2 regions of the Ruegeria sp. BG9 genome follow, and region 2 is predicted to be linked to the other one. Evidence: riboswitches for the same ligand, from Rfam matches in the RefSeq annotation. Region 2 holds a riboswitch; the other holds the start of a gene.
What was found. Region 2 has a riboswitch for cobalamin ahead of ACR0I8_RS11040 (DUF1636 family protein). Riboswitches for the same ligand answer to the same signal wherever they lie in the genome.
Positions count from the first base shown of each region.

Region 1: it holds a riboswitch for cobalamin, as region 2 does, so the genes downstream of both, ACR0I8_RS03320 (DUF1636 domain-containing protein) here and ACR0I8_RS11040 (DUF1636 family protein) in region 2, are expected to answer to the same signal.

Region 1 covers NZ_JBQFSY010000001.1:652,056-655,676, forward strand. The annotation lists gene ACR0I8_RS03305 (protein-L-isoaspartate O-methyltransferase family protein) at 44-697, opposite strand; tRNA gene ACR0I8_RS03310 (tRNA-Cys) at 919-992, shown strand; gene ACR0I8_RS03315 (NAD(P)-dependent oxidoreductase) at 1,031-2,101, opposite strand; cobalamin riboswitch at 2,128-2,331, shown strand; gene ACR0I8_RS03320 (DUF1636 domain-containing protein) at 2,415-2,795, shown strand; gene cobW (cobalamin biosynthesis protein CobW) at 2,792-3,621, shown strand, end outside.
Region 2 covers NZ_JBQFSY010000005.1:318,341-321,961, reverse strand. The annotation lists gene ACR0I8_RS11055 (D-lyxose/D-mannose family sugar isomerase) at 1-513, shown strand, start outside; gene ACR0I8_RS11050 (hypothetical protein) at 633-854, shown strand; gene ACR0I8_RS11045 (hypothetical protein) at 851-1,339, shown strand; cobalamin riboswitch at 1,374-1,578, shown strand; gene ACR0I8_RS11040 (DUF1636 family protein) at 1,685-2,032, shown strand; gene ACR0I8_RS11035 (ABC transporter ATP-binding protein) at 2,029-2,805, shown strand; gene ACR0I8_RS11030 (ABC transporter substrate-binding protein) at 2,818-3,621, shown strand, end outside.

The DNA of each region.
Region 1 (3,621 bases), on a different contig from region 2:
TTATGTTCAACTAATCAAGGTGGTGGAAACAACAGTCAGCGGACTATAGCGAAAATGCACACTCTTGGGAAAAACCGTCCAAAACCAGCGCACTGGCGTTGAAGGCATCCCGCCAACTGACCACACCACCGGCCTTGTGACCGATGCGAACTGTACCCAGTTGTCCATCCACAAACAGACAGGCGATCCGGCCCTGATCCTTCAATTGGTCCAGCACCGCGTCGGGCACCTGTTCGACACCGCCTTGTATCATAATCACGTCATAAGGGCCATGCTCTGCCGCCCCGTCCTCCAGAGGTCCGACATGAATGACGGCATTGTCGACGTTTTCTTCGGTCAACACACTTTGCGCCTCGGACGCAAGATGTTCGTCGGATTCGACACCCACCACCAGCTGCGCCATTCGAGCGGCGATGGCGGTCGAATACCCGTAGGCCGACGCGATATCGAGGACGATTTCGTCATTCGAGATATTCAGCGCATCCAACATCTTGGCTAGAGTGCGCGGCTCAAGAATGCAGCGGCTGTTGCCCAGATCGATCAACCCTTCGACATAGGCCGCTTCGCGCTGTGCGGTCGGTACAAAGCTTTCACGCGGAACGGACAGCATCGCGTCAATGATTGGAAACTTGGTCACATCCGAGGGTCGTACCTGCGTATCAACCATGGTGCGGCGCCGGGCTGCGAAATCTGACATCTGATCTCTCTTTTCAATCCCTTGGATAATTGGCTTGTGCCACACTCGACCTGTCTCGACAACGGCCCAGATGCCGCAAGCCTTGTTCACGATCCGTTTAAACCGGCCGCCCACAAATATTGATTTGCTGCCCAAAATCGGCGCCAATCCTCTGGACGCCCCCGATGAAAGCTGTTAAAACGCCCACCACACCACGGCAAGTATTTGATTTTACTTGAAAAGGCGAGTTGGCGGAGTGGTGACGCAGCGGATTGCAAATCCGTGTACACCGGTTCGATTCCGGTACTCGCCTCCACATCCCCTTCCTCTAAATACCGCCTCCGGAAATCAGTTTCAGGAGGAACGCCCCTGAGGCACAACCTCGTACCCTGGTTCTTCCGGCTCATCGTCTTGCATTTCCGTAGGAAAACCCGGTGCGCGGATGTCCAAACCCGTGGCCTCTTCAAGGCGTTTGATGATGTTTGGCGACAGCTCACGCTCGCCAAACCGGGCGATGCCATCCTCAAATATCTTGATCATCACCGGATTGATTTCCAGCGGAACACCGGCGCGGTCGGCGACGTCCTGAAACAGGCCGATATCCTTTTTCACCAAATCCATCGTAAACGAAATATCGCGCGAACCGTTCAGGATCACCTGGCTTTCGGTTTCGTGCACGAACGATGTCCCCGACGAGATTTTGATGGCCTCATAGGTGGTGTTCAAATCCATCCCGGCGGCCTTGGCGGTGACCAACGCTTCAGCACAAGTGATTAGGTTGGCCGTGGCTAGATAATTGGTCAGTACCTTCAGAACCGAGGCCGAGCCGAGCTCTCCGGTGTGCAGAACGCGCCGCCCCATGGTGGTCAGGAAAGGCAAAATACGCTCGAACGTATCGCGATCGCAGCCAGCGAAGATCGAGATATTGCCCGTCGCCGCGCGGTGACAGCCACCCGAAACAGGGCAATCGACTGCGGCCCCTCCGCGCTCCAGAACCAATGCCCCCAATCGCTTGACCTCAGCCTCGTCGGTGGTGGACATCTCCATCCAAATCTTACCTGGACCAACCTCTGGCAACATCTCTTGCATCACCGCGTCCGAGGCCGCTGGCGACGGCAGGCAGGTTATCACGGCATCGCAATCGCGCATCATCTGGGCCGGGTTTTTAGCCGCTTTGGCCCCCTGCGCGACAAAACCCTCAACCAGATCGGAACTCAGGTCATGAACCGTCAGGTCGATTCCATTGCGCAGCAATGACCCTGACAGCTTGCCGCCCACATTCCCAAGCCCGATAAAACCTACTTTCATGGATTTCGCCTCCGTTTGCGATTTGAGGCCATGCGACCATGCATCAGCGCCCTGTTCATGCCGCCTAGCGACGCTGGCAGGTCGCTTTTCAACGTGCCGCAGCGGTCTGAGCTGCATCGCGCTTGACAAGCTGCGGGTGCGTGCCGCATGAGCCTCATGTTGGTGTCTGTGAGAACAGATGAAAAGGGAATGCGTCAACGGGTTTTCCGCCAAACGCAGCCGCCCCCGCGACCGTGACCGGAGAGGGTGCCCAAGCCACTGGCGCAAAGCCGGGAAGGCGGGACATCCGACAGAGGACGCCTCTGACATCCGCAAGCCGGGAGACCTGCCAGCGCCCGAAGATGAAACCGGACGGGGTGTTCCGGTGTCGGGTCAAGGGACCCGCATGAAACCCCGTCCCCCACGATGAGGATTTGGGGGGATGAGAGACATGACCGAGACCGCTCCGGTCGAATTGCTGGTTTGCACCACCTGTCGTCGCGGGCTGCCCGTTGAAGACGACGCGAAACGCCCCGGCACCCTGTTGCACAAGGCGCTTGAACAGGCGGAGCTGCCGGAAGGGATTACCCTTAAAGCCGTGGAATGCTTGTCGAACTGCAACGAGGGCTGTTCCATCGTGCTGCGCGGCGGCCCGGATCGCTGGACCTTCGTCTATGAGCACCTGAACGAAACCGACCATGTCGACGTGATCGTTGACGGCGCCACCAAGTACCTCGCGACCGAGGACGGCTTGGTCAAATGGCGTGAGCGCCCTGAACATTTCCGCAAAAACTGCGCAGCCCGCATTCCCCCGATTGGAGCCCTGAAATGAGCAACTTGGAAAAACTCCCCGTCACCGTGATCACTGGCTTCTTGGGCTCGGGCAAGACGACTCTGGTTAAACACCTGATGCAGAACCCGCAGGGCAAGCGTCTGGCCGTTGTGGTCAACGAATTTGGAGATGTTGGCGTCGATGGCGACATCCTGAAATCCTGCGCCATCCCCGATTGCCCGGCGGAAAACATCATGGAACTGGCGAACGGTTGTATCTGCTGCACCGTGGCCGACGACTTCATCCCGACTATCGAAGCCCTGATGGCGCTGGAGCCGCGCCCTGATCACATACTGATCGAAACTTCCGGCCTCGCCCTGCCTAAGCCGCTGCTGAAGGCGTTCGACTGGCCCGATATCCGATCGAAAATCACCGTCGATGGCGTGATCGCGCTGGCCGATGCCGAGGCTGTCGCCGCTGGTCGCTTTGCGCCGAATGTCGAAGCCGTGGACGCTCAGCGCCTGGCCGATGACTCGATCGACCATGAAACGCCCTTGTCCGAGGTGTTCGAGGATCAGATTTCCTGCGCCGACATCATCCTGCTGACCAAGCCTGATCTGGCCGGTCCCGAAGGCGTGGCCGAAGCGAAAAAGATCATCGCCGCCGAGGCCCCTCGCCCGCTACCCGTTGTCGAAGTGGCCGAAGGCGCCGTGGACGTCCGCGTTGTTCTTGGTCTGGAAGCGGCTGCTGAAGATGACATGGACGCCCGTCCATCGCATCACGACGGTCACCACGATCACGAGCATGACGATTTCGAAAGTATCATCGTTGATCTGCCGGAACAGTCCGACCCTGCCGAACTGGTCGCCAAGATCGCACGTCTGGC
Region 2 (3,621 bases):
ATCACCGATTACGGTCAAGGCAAGTTCGATGAGCTTGGGTTGTTTCTGTTCACCCTGCGCAACGGTAACGTCAGCGATCTGAGCCGGGGACGCGGTATGCTCTATGCCGAAAAGCTGCTGATCTCTCGCGACAAACAGCTATCGCCGATGCATCGCCATATCGTCAAAGCCGAGGATATCATCAACCGTGGGGGCGCCGATCTGGTTATGGAAATCTATGCCTCGGACCCCGATGGCGGTGTCGACCGCGATACCCCGGTCACCGTTCCCAGCGATGCCTGCCCTGTCACCATACGGCCCGGAGAGCATTTGCGCTTGAAGCCAGGTCAGAGCGTGACCTTGATGCCCGGCATCTGGCATGCCTTCTGGGCGGAAGGTGGGGATTGCTTGATTGGCGAAGTCTCAACCGTGAATGACGACCGGACGGACAACGTATTTGAAGACCCGATCCCGCGCTTTGCAACAATCGAAGAAGACACGGCACCGGATTTCCTGTTGGTTGCCGACTACTGATTTCATTAAGAATTTCGCGCTTGCATTTTCTGACTAATTTAGTCAGTTAACGACTGACCCAGTCAGATTCCTTGGAATCATCGCCCGGTCCCATTTTTGCGACCGAAAGATAACCTCACATGCGAAAATCCCTCGCCGACCTGTTGGCCATGGACGCCGTTGCCAGCCGCCATGGCTGCGCATTGAAACCAAAACTGAGGCAGGCGATCGAGGATGATCTCAGCTTTTCCGTCCGCGCTGCATCACCGCGTCCTGAAACACCGGTCGAACCCTGCACCCTTCCGCGAAACGTCCACCCATTGGTTGCGAAATCCCTCAAACCCAAAAGGGAACGCGCATGAAACACTCGGCATCTAACCACACACTGCCCTTAACCGATTTTGACGGTTTCGAACGCGGTATGCTCCCTGTCATGCGGCACTTCATCCTAAGCTTAACACAGCCGGAAACGCAGGCGTGGCAACATGCCTTTTCCGTCGCAACCGAACACTGGGGGCGCGACCAAGGATTGGTTTTGGCGCATCTGGTCTTCAAAGTCGTCAAGGCCACGCTTCACACCCGCCCTCTGGGTCTGGCCTTCAACGACCCGCTTTGTGTTGAAACACGGCAAGAACTGACATGTGACGAATGTGCCCTGCTGCGGTTGCTGCATCACATGCGCCGCGACGAAACTCCGGCGGCACGCGATGCCTTGAACGAATTGACCGGAGGCTACCCGGACGCGCACCTGATAAAGGCCGGTTTGACCCTAGCCAGCCAGTTCCCGACCAATAGCGTCGGACCGGCCCAACCCGCCCGCAGGCCGACCCTGCGCGTGGTCCGATAGCGAGATTCCGGCGCTTGACAATAGGAGCGTGAGCAGACTAGCTGCTCTGGATGGTTCCCGACGGCCTGTGTCTGAGGGATGAAAATGGGAATACGGTGCGGCCCAAGGGCCAATGCCGTGACTGCCCCCGCAACTGTAAGCGGAGAGCGACGCCACAAAACCACTGGCCCCTAAGGTCGGGAAGGTTGGCCAAGCAACGACCCGCAAGTCAGGAGACCTGCCATCACAGTTTAACCAACCCGGGGCGGGGTGTCCCGGAAGGAGGCTCGATGGCACATCCGCGTGCTAATGCAATTCATGGCTTTTGCCTTCACTTGGTTTTTGTTCAAGTTGGCGACCCGTGCCATGGCTGACCATTTCGTCCTGATATGCGGCACCTGCAATGGGCCGATACCCGCGCATGCGGCGAAGGAAACGCTGGATAGCCAGCTGCCCGAGGGGTTCTCTACACGCCTGATCGACTGCATGGCCGGTTGCAACCGCCCGATGACGGTCGGACTGCAGGCCAAAGGCAAGGCGCAATACCTGTTTGGCGATATTCAAACCCCTGCCGATCTGAGCGCTTTGGCGGAGTTCGCCCATCAATTCCGGGACAGCGAGGATGGCTGGACCAGCGCCTCGACCCGTCCTTTGGCGCTCTATACCAAAACCCTGTCGCGCATGCCCTGCCTGCCACCGGAGGACATGGCATGAGCTTTCTGGTCGCTGAAAATCTGGAATACTACGCCCTGAACGGCGACGTGCTGCTGCGCGACACCTCGTTTACCCTTGAGGAAGGCGCGATCCTGGCCGTCGCTGGCCCGAACGGGGCAGGCAAAACGACGCTGCTCAACCTCTTGTGCGGTGTCGCAAAGCTGGCTTTAGGCGATGTGCGTATTCAGGGGCAAAGCCTGCGGAAACTGTCGTCGCTGGAGCGGGCCAGACGAATTGCCGTTGTCGGCCAGCAGGAAATGCCCGACGGGCGGCTGCAACTGCGCGATTATGTGGCCCTTGGGCAAATCCCGATCAGGGCCGACAAATCCGCCGAGGCTCTTCAAGCGGACCTGCAGCGTGTGCTCGACACCACCGAACTGTCCCATTTTGCGGGCAAACAGATGGCAAAGCTGTCGGGTGGAGAGCGCCAGCGCGCCCATATCGCACGGGCGTTGGCGCAGAACCCCTCGCTGCTGTTTTTGGACGAACCGACCAACCACCTAGACCCGGATGCCAAAGGGCACATGCTGTCTCTGGTCGCCGAGTTGGGTGTGACGGTTGTGATGATTGTCCACGATCTGGTCATGATCCCCGAATTCGCCAGCCACGTCGCCCTGATGAAGAACGCTCAGCTGACGGCCTTCGGCCCGGTCGCCGAGGTTCTGACGCCAGACCGCGTGCGCGAGACTTTTGGTGTTGACTATTTGTGTTTCCAGCATGAAGGGCGCGTGATCCCCGCGCTGGACATCCGAAAACGAAAGCTTTCATCTTAACAGGAGAGATTGATGAAACTGAAACTCTTGTCCGCTGCGGTCCTAGGCGCGCTGGCGGGCGGCGCTGCCGCGCAAGAGATCACCGTCGACAATTGCGGTGAACCTCTGGTGTTCGACACCAAGCCCGAGCGGATCGTGGTTCATGACATGAACATGACCGACATGGCCTTTGCGCTGGGTCTTCAGGACAGCATCGTTGGTCTGACCGGCATCACCGGCTGGTACAAGACCAGCCCCGATTTCGACGCGCAGCGCGGTGACATTCCCGAACTCGCTCCGAAATACCCGACGGTTGAAAACCTCGTCGCGGTTGAACCCGACATGTTCTTTGCCGGGTGGTATTACGGCATGAAACCCGGCGGCGACGTCACCCCCGACACGCTGGAGCCCTTTGGCATCAAGACCATGGTGCTGACCGAAAGCTGCATCCACCTGAACAAAGACCGCCCCGAAGCCAGCATGGATCTTCTGTTTGACGACGTTCTGCGTCTCGGCACAGTCATGCAGGTCGAAGACAAAGCGAACGCGCTGGTCTCGGGCTGGAAAGACCAACTGGCCACGATCGAGGCCAAAACCGCCGATCTGGAAAAACCCCGTGTCTTCCTGCTGGATGGTCCGGCCGATGCGCCGTTTACCGCAGGCAAATACGCGATTCCCGACGCGATGATCGCAGCAGCGGGCGGCGTCAACGTTACCCACGACATGGACACCAGCTGGGGCCGCACCTCGTGGGAGGCCGTCGCCGCCTCGAACCCCGAATTCCTTGTCCTGCTGGACTATCAAACCGGCAACGGCGCGGCGGATACTTTCAAGTTC